Regions from separate parts of the Paenibacillus sp. FSL R5-0345 genome, predicted to be linked through region 1. Evidence: predicted binding sites of a transcription regulator. Region 1 holds the regulator's gene; each other region holds the start of a gene.
The links. Region 1 encodes Rex, which represses fermentation and respiration genes when NADH is low (regulators of the CRP and FNR family bind a similar motif). Its sites were predicted from a motif close to TTGTGAAATATTTCACAA; they were not measured.
Positions count from the first base shown of each region.

Region 2: a site for Rex is predicted at 2,008-2,025, ahead of R50345_RS01955 (flavocytochrome c). Genes of this name have one in related genera too.
Region 3: a site for Rex is predicted at 3,975-3,992, ahead of R50345_RS15280 (cytochrome ubiquinol oxidase subunit I). Genes of this name have one in related genera too.

Region 1 covers NZ_CP009281.1:4,515,151-4,521,185, forward strand. Annotated here, with positions in the region: gene R50345_RS20030 (hypothetical protein) at 1-350, opposite strand, end outside; gene R50345_RS20035 (cell wall elongation regulator TseB-like domain-containing protein) at 766-1,197, opposite strand; gene R50345_RS20040 (amidohydrolase) at 1,453-2,754, opposite strand; gene R50345_RS20045 (redox-sensing transcriptional repressor Rex) at 2,744-3,394, opposite strand; gene dinG (ATP-dependent DNA helicase DinG) at 3,528-6,035, opposite strand, start outside.
Region 2 covers NZ_CP009281.1:434,371-440,405, forward strand. Annotated here, with positions in the region: gene nhaC (Na+/H+ antiporter NhaC) at 1-1,306, shown strand, start outside; gene R50345_RS01950 (RidA family protein) at 1,321-1,710, shown strand; gene R50345_RS01955 (flavocytochrome c) at 2,041-3,591, shown strand; gene R50345_RS01960 (ABC transporter ATP-binding protein) at 3,693-4,547, opposite strand; gene R50345_RS01965 (ABC transporter permease) at 4,564-5,325, opposite strand; gene R50345_RS01970 (thiamine-binding protein) at 5,322-5,615, opposite strand; gene R50345_RS01975 (ABC transporter substrate-binding protein) at 5,729-6,035, opposite strand, start outside.
Region 3 covers NZ_CP009281.1:3,463,620-3,469,654, reverse strand. Annotated here, with positions in the region: gene cydD (thiol reductant ABC exporter subunit CydD) at 1-1,364, opposite strand, end outside; gene R50345_RS15285 (cytochrome d ubiquinol oxidase subunit II) at 1,433-2,449, opposite strand; gene R50345_RS15280 (cytochrome ubiquinol oxidase subunit I) at 2,446-3,810, opposite strand; gene R50345_RS15275 (GNAT family N-acetyltransferase) at 4,375-5,226, opposite strand; gene R50345_RS15270 (zinc-binding metallopeptidase family protein) at 5,282-6,035, opposite strand, start outside.

The sequences.
Region 1 (6,035 bases):
TCCATCGCTTCAGCTACAGAGAACAACGCTTTATCCCAGTAATCATCTAATAATTCATTTGAATTTTGATCCACATCGAGTTTAAGCTTACGTCCTTCAATCACTGACTTTCCTTCTTTAGATACATACGATACTAGATCACGTAAATTCGTGCCCGGCTGCAAATCAAGTTTCAAAGTGACCTCATCGCGGTTAATACTAATATGTGAATTATTTACTCCCTCATAACCGGATACAATCTTTTGGAGCGGTTCCTGTAAAGCAAACTGACGATATAAAAAGAATCCTCCGAACAATAGAGTAGCCGACAGTAGAGACGTTATCAGTACAGGTACAAGACGTAATTTCAAGAAACGTCCTCCTCTCAAAGATGACAAAATGTAAACAGAATGATTAATAAATCAAAGCTGTTAAGCGCTCATCAGAGCCTAACGTTCTCTTAATACTGTTCTAATTACAAACAGTAGTATATCACATGTGTATATACGAAAATGAAAAAAAGTGTGAAGATATTTAAAATTTTATTTTTTATTTTTTTCCAATTCATTAAATATATTGATTTATTTCAACGAAAAAAAAGAGCCGTTACTTGTCGTTAACAGGCTTATTTCCACATGTGTTTTTTAAATAAAAATATATAAAAACTACCTACTTAGTATATCACAAATAGTACATTACGAGTATATCAAAATAATCCATCATATTAACGAAAACAAGCGAACCATAAATGGTCCGCTTGTTTCTAGTATAGTACTCTTGTTTATTTTAGCGGCTGGGTAAACTATATCCTTCACCCATTCGAGCTCCATCTGAGAACCGATAAAATTGATAATAATACCGACCGCTTTGTTTATAAAAAAGCTGCCATGCATACTCTCCGTTATATACCCCCGGCAACAACCGCTCGATACTAACGTCCGGAAGATCAGCTTTAATTATGCTGCGTATTTTCGCTTCAGAGGTCCCTTTACTCAGTTCCTCAGCATATACTGCGTCGTTGCCTTCTGCAAACTTCCCGTCTACAGTAAAGCGTACCCATACCATTAACTCGGTCCCGGATTGATTCTTCCCTGTTAAGACCCAGTACACTGCATTTTCATCCCACACGGATTTCTGTGCTTTAGTTACCTCTGTCAGACCAGCGCTGGTTTTGGCGATATCCTTAGCAATATCTCGCTCGTTCCATTGATCTTTCATAATATAGGCATAGAACTGGATAAGTCCAAACAGAAGGAGCAGAATCAGAACTGACCCCAGGAGGATCCATTTTTTCCTTTTCTTCAAGGTGCAGCTCCCTTTCTAGTAATATATCTTTTTTGATTATATAACACACCCGTGTGTTTATCCAAAGTTTCATATTCATTCATATAAATTCTTATATTTACAGAAAAGGCCGTAACTTTTGCAAACGCAGAAAGTCACAGCCTTACAGTTAATTCTTATCATCTTAGACTACCGCTTGAGCAGCCCCTCAAAGGATTCTTGCGCCTTACGACGGATAGCTTCCTCATCTAACGTTACACATTGTCCATGTTTTACAACCTGTTTACCATTCACCCATACATGCTCAACATCCTTGGCACTGGCAGAGTATACAGCATGAGACAGCAAATCTGTGTGCGGTAGTAAATGCGGCTGGTCTATATCAATCGCGATAAAGTCAGCTTTCATGCCTACAGCGAGCCTGCCCACATCATTTAAAAAGATAGACTTCGCGCCATACTCTGTAGCCATACTCAGAGCTTCCGGAGCCGGTACAGCCGTAGGATCACCACTTACACCTTTATGGATAAGTGCTGCAAGACGCATCTCTTCAAACATATCCAAGTTATTATTACTTGCCGCGCCATCTGTACCCAACGACACCTTCACACCGGCCTTTAGAAGATCCGTAACACGAGCAACTCCACTAGCCAGTTTTAGATTACTTCCCGGGTTATGAGATACACCTACATTATGACGAGCCAGAATCTCGATCTCTTCATCATTCAAATGAACGCCATGAGCAACAATAGACGGACGTGTGAACATTCCAAGCTTCTCTAAATGAGCTACAGGCCGCAGTCCGTAATCCACTACATTCTGCTCCACTTCGCGTTTCGTTTCGGACATATGGGTATGCATCGGTAAATCCAAATCATGCGCCGCCTGTACAAACTTAACAAAGAAATCCGGCGGGCAAGTATATGGAGCGTGTGGCGAGATCATCGTTGTAATTCTACCGTCAGCCTTTCCATGCCAGTTCCGTGCAAAAGAAATCGCTTCCGCAAGCTTGTGATTCTGTACTTCCTCTGGACAAAGACCGATCACGCCTCTCATCAATACAGAACGGATACCTGACAATTCGACCACCTCAGCTACTCGATCCATATGATCATACATATCCAGGAAGGTTGTAGTGCCACCTTTCAGCATTTCCAGAACAGACAAGGAGGTTCCCCAGTACACATCTTCTCCGGTGAATTTCTCTTCCATCGGCCACATTTTTTCCTGAAGCCACACTTGAAGCGCTAAATCATCTCCATAACCACGAAGCAATGACATTGCGGCATGGCCGTGTGTGTTTACCAGACCAGGCATAAACAACAGACGACTGCCATCAACAACTTGCACACCTTCTTCCATCAAAGGCTCTTCTTTTCCTATGTAAGTGATCAAATCATCTTCAATAGTCATATATCCACTAAGAACAGGCTCATCCGTTCCCGGAATAAGAAAACGCCCGCCTTTGATAATCGTTTTACTACTCTTCATTTCCGCTTTCTTCCTTTCCGTCTTTCAAATAATAAGCAAGACTTTGCAAATCCGTTGTAAAATCGGCTGCATGAACCCGGATATTCGGTGGTGTTTTTAGAATCACTGGTGCAAAATTCAAAATCGCCTCAATGCCAGATTCAATAAGAATATCTGCTACATTCTGCGCTTCTGAGTCAGGTACAGTAATAATCCCAATTCGAATGCCTTGCTCACGAACTGTCTGACCTAGCTCTTCCATGGGTTGAACCGTAAGAGAGTTGATTTTCCGCCCTACCTTAGGTGCATAAGAATCAAATATAGCGGTAATCTTCATAGTATCTTTCAGATAAGCATTATAATTAGATAATGCATGTCCAAGGTTACCGGCACCTACTAATGCCACATTCAGCTGTTGGTCCAGCTTCAAAATATGACGGATTTTCTCAATAAGATAAGTTACGTCATACCCAATACCTTTTCTGCCGAAGTCTCCAAAATACGCTAAATCTTTACGGATTTGAGCGGGATTCAGATCAAGTTTTTGTCCTAATTCTTGCGAGGAAACGGTTAATATTTCACGTTTCTGAAGATCATTCAAGAAACGTAAGTACACAGGAAGTCTGCGAACAACGGCTTCTGATATTTTATCCGATTTCATAATTTACCTCCTAATTTAAGTACTATTCTGTTTGAATCCTATTAAAATTTCTGTACCTCGTCTCAATGAAGAGCGGTATTCTCTTATACCGCCCTTCATTGTGGAGTGATTAATTAAACAGAAGATGTCCTTCTTAAGAAACGCCTCCGTCTTCCAACCACTCTGCTATACGAGGAACCATTTGATCCGTAAGCATATGTTCCATTTTCGGGCCAGGCAACGAATAAAGGAAATACTTTCCATAATGAGATTCGATAACCCTAGTGTCATACACTATAACAATACCCCGATCCTGCGCTGTCCGTACCAGTCTTCCAAATCCTTGCTTGAAGCGGATAACTGCCTGAGGCACCGACAATTTCATAAACGGATTCTTCTTCTGGGCTTGTAATAACTCAGACTTCGCTTCCGCTAGAGGGTGATTAGGCGGTTGAAATGGAAGCCTCACGATGGCTAAGCATGTCAATGCCTCACCCGGAATATCTACTCCCTCCCAGAAGCTGCTAGTTCCAAGCAGAACTGAAGCAGCACTGTCCTGAAAGCGTCGAATCAGCTTACTGCGGCTTCCACCTTCCACGCCTTGACCTAGCACCGTGATTTCTTGTGAGGCTAGAGCTTCTTTCAGAGGATCGTAAACTTGGCGCAGCATCTTGTAAGAAGTAAACAGAACAAGCATCCGTCCGCGTGTCGTAATCGCCGCTTCTGCTAGTGACTGTACGAGCGTATCGACAAATCGGGCATCACCCACACTGCCCTTCACACTAGGGAAATCCCGTGGAATTACTAATAGTGCCTGCTCCCGATACTTAAAGGGAGAAGGAAGGAGAGATGTCATTAGACGCCCCTCTTCCGCAGCTTCATTAAGTCCGAGATTATCAATCATAAACTGGAATGATTTATCGACAGAAAGCGTCGCCGAGGTTAACACAATACTTTTCTTTTTGTGGAAGAACAGCTCTTTAAGCTGGGTACTAACATCAACAGGGACGGCATATAACTGTAGCGATTTGCTGCGATAATTTCCATTCGCCTCCAGCCAATATACTACATTCTCGTCGTTTAATCCCATAAAAAACCGTACTTGCTCACGTATAGAAGCTAAATCCTTAAATAAGCCGCTAATATCGGTTACTAAACTATCTGAAGAAGATTGACCTTCTTGATCACGCATCTCATTAAGCATCTTATCACCCTTACGGATAATTTCGCTTAATGTCAGATTTATAGTATTCTCCAAAGCAACCAATTCATCCCAATCTTTCGGTTTACGGGTAGGAAGTAACCGCATGACTAGCTGTCCAGCTTCTTCCGCCGCTGCATTGCTACGTTCCGGCAAGAGGCTAAATAGCTTGTCACTAAGTAGATCCCAGGTTTCTTTTACAGTAAGCAGATCTGGATAGATTCTATCGATAACTCCGCTCCATTCAGAAGCTTCCTCACTGCCTGATGACTGAAGCATTTGACGAAGCGTTGGGAGTTGGCCGTTACGACTATCCTTGTATAATCGGGACAGCGTGTGAGCCACCGTGAAATGCTTCATATGCATACCTAAATGCTTGCCAGCCACGTCCTCCAGATGATGGGCCTCATCAATAACAAGATGTTCATAGGCCGGGAGTAGCTGGTGCCCAGCCTTAACATCTGCGAAAAGCTTAGAATGGTTCGTAATAACCACGTCAGCAATACCCGCTTCATGTTTTGCCCGATGGTAATAACATTTGCGGAACCAAGGACAGGAGCGACCGAGACAAGAATCGGTATCGCTTGCTACCGTCTCCCAGAAATCTCCGCCACGACCGCTTAAATTGAGCTCTTCGTCATCCCCTGATTCACTTTGTGTCAGCCAAACGATCATCTGAGCCGCAGTAAGTGCATCTTCCCTTGGACTTATAAAGTCTTTTTTATTAATTTTATGTTCAAACTTACGAAGACACAAATAATGCCCTCTGCCTTTAAAAATCGCAGCTTTAAATGGAAATGGAACTACCTGTGTTAACAAAGGAATATCACGCTCACGCAATTGATCCTGCAGATTAATGGTATGAGTGCTGACCATAACTTTCTCATTAGTACGAACACTTTGGTATATGGCAGGCAACAAATAACCAAGCGATTTGCCGGTTCCTGTCCCTGCTTCGATCAATAGATGTTTGTCTTCGGCAAGTGCCGTAATCACCTCATTGATCATAATATCCTGAGCTTCTCGGCTTTCATACTGTGGCAAAGTGTCTTTAAGCCGTTTAGTTACTTCATCCATATAATCTGTAAATGATAAATTCTGTAGCGGATTCTCAGCATGCTCGTCACGAGGTGGAGCTAGTTCATTCCAATCCCCTACTGCAAGCGCTAATTGACGATAGAAAGTCAGATCACCTTCGGGTTGAAGCGTCTCCGCTTCCCGTTCACGCAGCAGACCATCAAAATACCAACCTAAATCACTATCTTCTTCGGTAAACAGCTCACATAGTCGCTGGATGGTGAGTAACGGTAAACTGTAAAGCTCCTCCAGACATTTCAACAAGACAAGAGCTGTCGCCAGTGCATCACTATCTGCCTGATGCGGACGATCATGTGTCACTCCAAAATGTGCACTAACTGACCCTAGTTGATAGGATGTTAGGGAAGGAAAGCAGATTTTTAG
Region 2 (6,035 bases), 2.7 Mb from region 1:
CTATAACGACATACTAGAATCTATCGCTGGTAAGATCGCGAAAACGATGCCCGCCATTCTTATTCTGATCATGGTTGGTTTTATGATTGGGGCATGGATGGTTGGTGGAACGATTCCGATGATGATTTACTATGGATTGAAAATTATTAGTCCACAATTTCTGCTTATTACCGCATTTATTGCGACAGCTGCCGTTTCGCTTTGTACGGGCACATCTTGGGGGTCAGCGGGAACGATCGGGGTTGCTTTTATGGGCGTTGGCGCGGGTATGGATGCAAACCTAGCAGCAGTGGCTGGTGCAGTAGTTGCAGGTGCTTATTTTGGTGATAAATTGTCACCGCTTTCAGACACGACTAATATTGCGGCGTTAGCAACAGGTGTCAATCTATATGAGCATATTGGACATTTATTGTATACCACAATTCCTTCCTTTATTGTCGCAAGCGTTGTTTTTATTATTACAGGCCTAAACACAGATGCCGCAGGCGCTATTGTTCCGGAGAAGGTTGGAACAATCATGGGATCGTTGAATACAATTTATGACTTTAATCTGCTGCTTATAGTACCCGTATTAATCATCTTGTATGGTTCAATTACGAAGAAACCGACAATACCGGTCATGCTGATCTCTTCTATGTTCGCTATGGCTAACGCACTTGTATTCCAGGGGTTTACTTTGAATGATGTCGTATCTTCTGTTGTTAATGGATTTAATATTTCTATGGTTCAAGTTGCTGGGTTTGATTCTGCCAACGTTATTGAAGATGTACCCCGTCTTCTAAATCGTGGCGGAATGAACTCCATGATGGGGACACTTCTCATTTGCTTCTGTGCAATCACGTTCGCTGGAACCATATCTCTGACCAAGTCCTTGGAATTGATTGTTAATAAGCTTTTGAAGTTCGTCCATTCCACAGGTTCAATGATCGTAGCAACAATTGTTACAGGTCTTACGATGATCGGAGTTACAAGTAATGGTCAGGTGTCCATCTTAATGCCAGGTGAAATGCTACGTGAAGCATATATCCGTCGGGGCTTACATCCGAAGAACTTGGGACGTACCATCGAGGATTCAGCGGCGATTACCGAGCCTATTCTGCCTTGGACAGCTGCAGGTGCTTATATGGCGGGTACGCTGGGTGTTGCAACGCTAGATTATTTACCTTGGGCTGTTCTCTGTTGGACAGGAATAATCTTTGCGACGATATGGGGCTTCACGGGATTCGGTATCGCGAAGTTAACGCCAGAGCAACAGGCAGAAATGCTAAAGGAATATGACGGCAACACTAATGAACAAGCTGGATAAAGGAGTCTTTTAAAATGACAAATATGCATAAAGAAACTGTAATAACAACGGATGCACCAGGCGCAATTGGACCTTACTCTCAAGCTGTAAAGCTTGGGAACGTCCTATATACTTCAGGACAACTCGGACTAGACCCGGTTAATGGGACTTTTCCTGCTACGGTTGAGGAACAGACGGAACGGTCGTTGCTGAATGTCAAAGCCATACTGGAAGCGGCGGGTACAAGCATGGATCAGGTAATAAAGACGACCGTTTTCCTAAAGGATATGAATGATTTTCTTAAGGTGAATGAGATTTATGGAAGGTTTTTTGCTCAGCCATACCCTGCTCGCAGCGCTGTTGAAGTAGCACGTCTGCCTAAGGATGGGCTCGTAGAAATTGAAGTTATAGCTTATGTACCTTAAGTGATCCAGTAACGCTCAAACTACGGATTCCTTTAGAATTTCAGTTAGTTAAGCCTGCACACCCTGTATGGAAAAAGGATAAGGAAATAAGGCAGATGGCCACCCTGGAAAGGGTGGCTTTTTTGAAATATAAGAGTATATAGGCTGCACAGCTTTAATAACTGAGTAGGGAGCTGAGATGTATTTGAAATGGAGGAATTTTATGAAAAAATAATTGAAAATATACATGAAAATGTGACAGTAATCATAACTAATTACAGAAAACCTTCACAAAATAGTATCTTTGCTTTATTATAAATGTGAAAACATTCACAAAGGGGCGTTATAAAGGTGAAAAAGACAACAAGTGCTGCTCTTATTCTCATTCTTTCGGTTATGCTCGTGATCGCAGGCTGCGGTAACAGTAATAGCAACAGCGCAGGTAATAGTGCTGGCAACGAGAACAAGAGTAAGGTCAATGAGACGGCTAAAAATGATAAAACCGAAGCCGTATCTGGTGCATCAGAGGCTAGCTACACACCACTGGATCAATTAAAAGATAGCTATGATATCGTTATTGTCGGAGCCGGCGGTGCTGGAATGTCCGCTGCACTAGAAGCAAAGGCTAAAGGTTTGAACCCGGTTATTTTAGAAAAAATGCCAGTTGCTGGCGGGAATACAAGTAAATCCTCATCGGGGATGAATGCTTCTGAAACAAAATTCCAAAAAGATCAAGGTATTAAAGATAGCAATGATTTATTTTATGAAGAGACATTAAAAGGTGGTCACGACACCAACGATAAAGAGATGCTTCGTTTCTTCGTAGATAATTCCGCAAGTGCTATTGATTGGTTGGATTCGATCGGAATCAGACTGAACAATATCACGATCACAGGCGGCATGAACGAAAAACGTACTCACCGCCCAGAAGACGGCTCTGCGGTAGGCCAATACCTTGTCAAAGGATTGGTTAAGAATATACAAGAAAAAGAAATTCCATTGTTTGTGAACGCAGATGTGAAGGAAATCACCCAAAAAGATGGTAAGGTTGACGGAGTAAAGGTACTCTTTAACCAAGCCGATGAAAAAACCATTACAGCGAAGGCTGTTGTTGTCACTACCGGTGGTTTCGGTTCTAATATGGACATGATCTCTACAGTTAGACCTGATTTGGAAGGTTACGTTACTACTAACCAAATCGGCAGTACCGGTGACGGCATCAAAATGATCGAGGCACTTGGCGGAACCACCGTTGATATGGATCAAATCCAGGTTCACCCAACAGTTCAACAAGAAAAATCTTATCTGATCGGGGAAGCTGTACGCGGCGAAGGTTCTATCCTCGTAAATAGCGAAGGCACACGGTTCGTAAATGAATTGACTACACGTGATAAAGTTACCGAAGCGATCAATGCACTTCCTGAAAAAGCGGCAACGCTTGTCTTTGATTCCGGCGTCAAATCACGCGTGAAAGCAATTGAACAATATGACAAAATGGGCTTCGTGATCCAAGCGGATACCATCGAAGCATTGGCGAAAGAAATCGGTGTTCCAGCCGATAAGCTAAAAGAGACACTTGATACTTGGAACAGCGCAGTAAAGAACAAGAACGATGCTGAATTTGGCAGAACGACAGGAATGGACAACGACTTGTCCACCGCTCCATACTACGCTATTAAGATCGCACCTGGGATTCACTACACTATGGGCGGCGTGAAGATCAACACGAATACAGAAGTATTAAATAAAAAAGGCGCAGCTATTCCTGGCCTGTTTGCAGCAGGTGAAGTAACAGGCGGATTGCACGGTCAAAACCGGATCGGCGGTAACTCTGTAGCTGAGATCATTATCTTCGGCCGTCAAGCCGGAATTAAATCTGCTGAGTTCGTGCAAGCACAATAAGATTTAACTACTATTCTGGTTAAAACAAAAGAACCGCTTGGGCTAATTGAAGCCCGGGCGGTTCTTTGTTTAATCACTCATTCAAAGTGAGTGGAGCGTCGCTATTCAAAAAGCTGCTTCCCGCTTTTAGCCTGTTCTTCTCGCATCCATTGTGACAGTTGTCGTTTGAGTTTAAGGAATTCCGGGGAATCCGTAATCTCATCACGGCGTGGCCGTGGAAATGGCACGTCAACAGTATGTAGGATGGAGCCGGGGCGACCGGAGAATACATAAATACGATTCGAGAGCAGCAACGCTTCTTCGATGTTATGGGTGATGAATAGCACGGAGCGGCGATTCTCCTCCCACAGCTCCAGCAGCCAGCGCTGCATTTCACTGCGAGTTAGTGCATCCAATGCGCTGAAAGGTTCATCGAGCAGCATCAACTCCTGCGGAGCCAGCAGTGCTCTGAGAAAAGCAGCACGCTGCTGCATCCCACCAGACAGCATATGCGGATAAGCCTGTTCGAATCCATTCAAGCCAACCTTAGCGAGCCACTGGCGCGCTTCTTCACGAGCTCCATCCTGCAGAGCACCTTTGATTTCTCCGGCTAGCAGTACATTATCTTCAATCGTTCGCCAAGGAAAAAGAGCAGGCTGCTGCGGCATATAACTAATCTCACCGCGTTGACCTGTAACGACCTTGCCGTTCATGCGGATCGTTCCTGTATCAGGCTTCACTAGTCCGCCGATCATATGGAATAAGGTGCTTTTTCCGCAGCCGGAAGGACCGACGATCGAGACGAACTCTTGCTGCTCTACCTTAAGAGAGACGTTGTTGAGCACGTTCGTCTCGCGGCGACGATGGGTGAAGGACTTGGAGATGCCGCTTACTTCAAGAGCAGGTGGTGCAGTATGAGCTTCAGGAGAGCTTATGATTTCTGTTGTTCTTTGCTCTATTTGCGTCGCTTGAGACATACAGGCATCTTCCTTTCTATGAGTTACGGCGCGGTTTCCAGCGGACTAACCATTTTTCCAATAATGCGATAATCGCAAAAAGCACAAGACTAAGGAGCACAATAATCACAATAGCGACAAACATCCGATCCGTACGGTAAGCCGATTTTTGCAGAAGCATATAATAGCCGATCCCTTTATCCGCGCCAATCCATTCAGCGACCACGGCTCCCATAACCGCATAGGTAGCAGATATTTTCACACCGGAAAATAGTGCCGGGATAGAAGACGGAAGCTCCAGCTTGGTGAAGATTTGCCACTTGCTTGCGCCAGCCATTTTCATATAATTCATCATGACCTGATCACTTTGAGACAAGCCGCCCATTGCAGCGACAGCTACCGGGAAGAAGCATACCAGTGTAATCAGCACGATTTTGGGCAAAAGACCGAAGCCGAACCAGATGATTAGCAGCGGTCCGAGTGCGATAGAGGGAACATTTTGACTCAGAATAATGAGTGGATAAAAAGCCCGTTTGGCCCAAGGCAAAAGATGCAAAAGTAGAGCAACGATCAAGCCTACACCTGTACCAATGGGGAAACCGATTAATGTGAGCCGAAGCGTAGCCATCGTATGAGCCCAGAGACCTGAGGCATTACTGGTGGATTCGCGAGCAATGTCAGCAGGACTCGGCAGAATCCAGGATTCGATATGGAATAGAGAAACAGATAACTGCCATACGGTTAAAAAGAAGACGACCGCCACAAGGGGCGGCCATATTAGCTTCCAGGTCGATCTCACGGCCGATATTTCTCCGTCAATTTATCCATGCTGATTCCGTTAGGGTTATGGGCGATTTTGATTTGGGAGATCACGCTTGGACTACCTGCTTCGATCAGCGCCTCCTGCATTTGACGGACAACCTCCAGGAGCTCGCTCAGTTCACCTTCCATAGTAGTTTCCAGTGGATTCACCTGATGTTTAACACCGGATTTCTGAATAACTTCAATCGCTTTATCTACGTAGGGGATGGAGTCCTCATTGTTTGGAGTCTTAGGAATTACTTGAATGCTTAATAATGTATTAGCCACAATAATCAATCCTCTCAAATTGTATAGGTAAGTTCAAAAAGCCAACTTTGATAACGATGTAATTCAGGAAGCAGATTCGGCGTCGAATCTTGAACGAACTTGGGAAGTCCGGTCTACTCCGCCGGTAAAAAATCATTCGTGAATGCACTAGCTGCATCCAGCGGTTTGTCCAGCAGCTTCAAATCATACATCCAGTCGCCGTAATTCTGCCAGACCTCGGTTTTTTGCTCTCCCCAGCGTGGGGCGTCGTCCTTATATTTCGGGCTAAGCCATTTCTGGCTAGCTAGGACAAGCTCGGCATCAAGGTCAGGCACAGCCTTGGATAATGTAGCGGCAGCCTCTTCTGGATGATCAATCGCATATTGATAGCCCTTGGATGTGGCTTTCAGGAAAGCCTTCACCAAATCTGGATTCTCAGAA
Region 3 (6,035 bases), 1.1 Mb from region 1:
CCAGCAAAAATATACGGATGCTGTGTAATGTAGCTAACATGTTCGAACCAAGCAGACTCATCGTATTGCGAGAGTGGGCTTCCATTCACCAGAACCGTTCCCGTTGCAGGTTTCAGCAAACCGGCGATGAGATGAAGCAAAGTCGTTTTGCCGGAACCGCTTTTACCTACAATCGCAATGTGTTCTCCCGGATTAAACTGGATCCGACCCGTCTTAAGCTCGAATGAATCTGGTGCATACTGAAACCTGAGATGGTCAATTTCCATGGATGGCGGAACTGAAAGATCATTGGTATGGGCAAGCTCCAATTTGCTTATCTTGTCGACCCTACTCATGTTGACGTTCTCGTCGATTCCCTGGAAGGTTAATGTTCCTTCATTGCCTTTCGCGTCCATGCTCTCCCCTGCCGTTTCTTCAAGCATCTGTTCCACCTTACGTACTGCCCCCATACTTGTTCGTCCACTGTGAAAGGCCGTTCCCGTATTCTTTAACAGGTTGTAAAACTCGGGAACGAGCAGCAAAACGAAAAAAGCGGTGTGGAACGTCATAGATTTGAAAACAAGCAATTGGATGGTCAGTTCGAGAGCTACAATGCCGATGCTTAGCATCACGATCGATTCCAGCATGAAGGTGTTCGTAAATGCAATCTTCAAAATACCCATTGTGGCATCACGGTAACTCAGACTACTGTGTTCAATTTTCTGTTGCTGACGGTGTGCCCGTCCAAATATTTTTAACGTCACCAGCCCTTGAAGAGAATCCAGAAACGTCCCCGAAAACTCAGCAAGTTGTGCATATTTTTCTTCAGATTTGTTCTTCGTTTTCAGACCCACTAAAATCATGAACAGCGGGACGAACGGAGCTGTAAACAATAGAATGAAACCTGTGTTAGCATGTTGGATAAAAGTAACGACCAAAATTAGAATCGGGATGATAGCAGCTTCCATCATCCGCGGCATGTACTGACTGAAATAACTATCAGCCTCATCCACAGCATCCAGAGCAATACTGACCTTCCCTCCGGTCTGTCCACGAAGGGTTGACGGCATGGAAGCGTGGGTCAAGTTTTTCAGCACAGCCGCTCGCATATTCGTCTTGGCAGTGGCAGCCATGTGCAAACCAACTTTACCGTTTGCATACGACAACAGTGTGCGTACAGCCATAACAGCCAGAAGTATGCCAAGCAACAGGATAACCGATGAAAATGAAGCTCTCTCCACAAAAATCCTTTGGACTGCTTCAGCAAGCAGCCCTGCCTGACTCACAATAGCTGTACCAAGCGCAAGCGAAATGACCGCGAGGAGGGTCATATTTTTCCTTTGTGAAGACATTTGCTGAGAAATCAGACTGGATTTCCTCTTCACAGATCACACCTCCTTTATATATAGGCTTGTAGAGAACCCTCAAACATGCCGTAATGGATTAATCAGCTTTATTTTTTCCCTTTTACATAATCCGCATCAAACAGGAAGAGTTTGAAGACCAGAATAAGGGATGGGATCAACAGGCATAGGCCGCCGATAAATACAACAACTAACGCTAAGCCCATTGCTGGTGAAGTTGCACTGCTCTGAATCGTGATATACGGATCAAGAATATAAGGGTATTGCCCAATCCCATACGCGAAAAAAGCACAGAAAAATTGCAACATGATGGATATGAAAGCTAATCCGTATCGGCGTCCGTTATATAACAGCCACATCGCGATCATGAAGAAAGCAACGGAAAGTGCCAGCAACCACCATAAATCCATCATATTTTGAAAATGCCGTTCATTGTGTTGGCCCAAATAGATAAATGCTGTCAGTGCGAGAATTATCGTCGGTGTGCTCCAAAACAGGGCGTAGTTCCGCATCAGCTTCAACGCGGAATGATCCTCTGCACGAGATGCGTAAAAAGTCAGAAATGAGCCGCTTATGAACAAAACGGACACGATTGCCAGTCCAACGATGCTCCACGATAACGGATTGGTAAACAGCGCCCAGTAATCCAGAGAAACTGACTCAGCCTGCTTCACAATAAAGCCGCCTTCAGACAAAGTTAGCGCCACTGACAACGAAGCCGGAATAAGCAGGCCTGTAGCTCCGTACAAAAAAAGATAGACTATGTTTTTCTTGGAACCATAATTTTCAAAAGCATAGAACGAACCGCGAATCGCAAGAAGAATAACTGCAATACTTCCCGGAACTAGCAGCGCGGAGCCATAATAATAGGCCGTGTCCGGAAAAAATCCGACGATGCCAATGTAGAAAAAGATAAAAAATACATTTGTGATCTCCCAAACGGGTGATAAATAACGGGATATCAGACGATTAATGAGATGATCCTGCTTAGTCAAACGAGCATAAAAGGCGAAGAATCCTGCACCAAAATCAATGGAAGCTATAATTAAATAGCCGTATAAGAACAGCCAGAGCACCGAGATGCCAATTATTTCGTAACTCATCATTCAGTGCCCCCCTTTTCCGTAGATGGATTAGGATGTTCCTTCATCCATTTCTCCATCTCAACTTCTGCCGGATTATTGTTGAACAAGCGTCTTAGCACGATTACACACATACTGCCGAGTACGATGTACAAGAGCAATAAGGCGAAGAATATAATTCTTACATTCGGTGAAGTCGTGGCAGCCTCCTCTACACGCATATATCCACGGATAATCCATGGCTGTCGCCCAACCTCAGCATAAAACCAACCTAGCTCTACAGCTAGAAAAGCGAGCGGTGCGATCAGTGCGATGATGCTAAGCATCCACTTGTTAAGCGCATTGCGCTTTTTCCAGAACACAAACAGGAAATATAGGACTGCTATCGCGAGCAGAGCAAATCCGATTCCGGCCATTAAATCAAACAGATAATGAACGAGAAGCGGTGGCCATTCATCCTTGGGGAATTCCTCCAGCCCCGTTACCTCAGCATTAAAGTCTCCAAAGGCCAGAAAGCTGAGCACCTTAGGCAGATGAAGAGCCCCTATAACTTCATGCTCTGCATTCAGCCATCCCATTAAAACCAAATCCACTCCGCTACCCGTTTCAAAATGCCACTCTGCCGCTGCAAGCTTCTCCGGCTGATGCTCGGCCAAAAACTTGGCGGACACATCTCCAGCTAACGTGTTCAGCAAGCCGAACAGTAAAACAACCGCCATCATGAGATTCAAGGATTTTTTGTGGTATGCGGATACCCCTTTTCTCAGCATCGCAAAGGCTGCAATACCGGCTAACAAGGCAGCTCCTGTCAAATAGGCCGAGCTTAATACATGGAACACCTTGGAGAACGTCGCCGTATTCAGCATCGCTTGCACTGGGTCAATCGCTGTGAATTGGCCTGCTTCCATGACAAAGCCTCCAGGCTGGTTCATGAATCCGTTCACCGTCGTAATAAAGACGGCAGACATGCCTGCCCCGGCGACAATAGGAATCGTCAGCAGCCAATGGATATACGGATTTTTGAACCGATCCCACGTATACAAATAAATGCCCAAGAAGATGGCTTCAAAAAAGAACGCAAACACTTCCATGAATAACGGAAGAGCGATAACATTCCCAGCCAGTTTCATAAAATTCGGCCACACCAGTGCCAGTTGTAGTGAAATCGCTGTACCGGTCACGACACCAACCGCTACAGAAATGACAAATCCGCGAGACCACCTCTTCGCCATAAGTGTATAATGGGGATCTTTCTTTCGGATCCCGATGAACTCTGCTATAGCGATCATTAGCGGTATACCGACGCCAATCGTCGCAAAAATAACGTGGAACCCGAGAGTCAAGCCTGTCACCAGCCTGCTCCATAGCACCGTATCAATTGCCATTCTTTACTGCTCCCTTCAAACTCTGTTCATTTTTAGTCATAAGTTGATGCTTATGATTAGGCCGGCTTACTCTTGGGCTGCATTCAATATCAGGTTTAGCCGGGCTCAGTGACATCGTTGCCTGTTCTTTTTAGTATGACGTTCCTCGTTCTTTGCTATGTAAAAAGAGAAAAATTTCACAAAGCAAGATTTGGCAAGCCTGATTTACCTGATACTGAGCAGTCAAAATAATAACGTGACCTAATGATTAAAATCATCTTATCTTAAAATGCAAGTAATTCAATCACAGAAAGCTCTTAAACCTTAAACGTTCAAGAAAGGGACAAATCTTTCTAACAACTCAGTGAATAACACAAAAATCACCCGAAGGAGCTATTGATTCATTAGTGTATATGTGATGTCACAAGTCTCCTCCTAATTCGATGTTAAAGAAAAACGATATTTCCTCATCCTAATCCGTAATATATCCCCCCTTTTTCAATATAAAAAACACTGACTCAAATCATCAGTGTTTTTGAATTAAATATCGTATTACTTACCAAAGGCATCGCTATATCATCTTCGTTATGACAAATCTTTCTCCATTTCGTATTGCTCAATATATATGTCGAGACCAACTCCTTGAAGGAAACGTATAGAATTTCTATCTCTTTTGTCTACATTATTGACGGTAATGGTTGGGTATCTCTTTCCGATCCAATGAAATAAGGAACGTCCAAATCCTCGGTTTCTTTTTTCTCGCAAAACACCGAACTGCAGAACTGCTCCGTTGGCCGATTTTATTACCGCGTATCCACAAATCTTATTCTCTTCCCTTATCGTGACCACATCGTATAAATGCGGGTTTCGTAAAATTGCATGAACAGATTGTTCCCAAGATGGTTCCAAATTCCAGTAAGAATGTACCGATGTCCAATCGAAATCTTCCACGCGAACCGAAGCAATGGAAGTGAAACTAAGATCGTCCGGAAGGGTTACATCAATCCGCCCCTTGAAACAAACCAATTCTCTATGAATTAGAAATCCTATGGCGGTATACGCTTTTATAGCTTTATCATTGGTTTGGATCACTTCAAGCAAGCATTTTTGAATATGATGTTTTTTTAGATTGGGAATAGCATGACGATAAATTTGTTCGACTAGCCGTCTCCCTCTATATAAAGGAACGACTCCTGTACCGGTATTAAATGCAGTTCTTTTGCCGTTATGTTCACCGATGCCATGCATAACAAATGCAACCTGCTTATCTTGATCATAAGCACCGAACGACAACTGATAATTCACTTCCGCACCTGCAAACTTATCAGCTAATTGCTCCGAAGAAACTTGAAATGGAATGACATAATCGGAGAAGGCTTCGTTAAAGCAAGTTGTAAACTCTTCTAATACAAGGTCCTCAACATTTTTGATCAACATGTAGTTTTCTCTCCTTTACTTTTAGTTTTATGACTTATGATGCAGTCAACTTCCTTCATTTAGTTCGGCCATAGAAAAAAGAATACCCGTCTGATTTCCCTAGCTTAGTCGTCTCCGTTGCGTCCACTAGCTTGACCGCTTTCAGTAACGATACAATTTGCGTATGCATTAGCTTTGCATCAAACTTATCCATCTCTCTGTTTTCACTATTCACTAGTAGATAATCGGGCATTGGAATGAAGCCAATTACAGGTATACCTGCTTCAAATAAAGGCTGACTCTCTCCAAACTCAAACTTGTTATGTCCACGCAATAACACAGTACGTGTGCCATCTGTCTTTTCAATAGCCTTCAGCCAAATGGCTGCCATCATTTCATTGCCCGCATAAGTATATTCTGTACTTATTTGTCCAGTGGGACTAAAGTGACCCGTATTATCGTCCTTCCACTCCATGCTGCCTAAATGTTCAACCGTAATTCCAGCTACAGCTGTTAAATGGTCCTTCTTGCCATCCCAGAGCTCTCGATGTCCCTCCATCCAGGTGGAAGTCGCCTGAGAAGACCCTTTGAAATCCGGCAATCTAAAATGCCCTGTCACAAAAGCGAAAATCATCGTACGTTCCGGCTGCTCCTGCTGCAAGTAACGAATCATGGACAGCATGCCCACAGCACCATTCTCCTCCACTACATTTATCCCATCCGTATGCGTATTTACGATAATCGCTTCGTCTTTATTTTTACCGTCAATTATCACATAAAAGGATTCTGTTGGAGCATTTTTTTGTATTTCTGCTTCTAAAATAACCGTA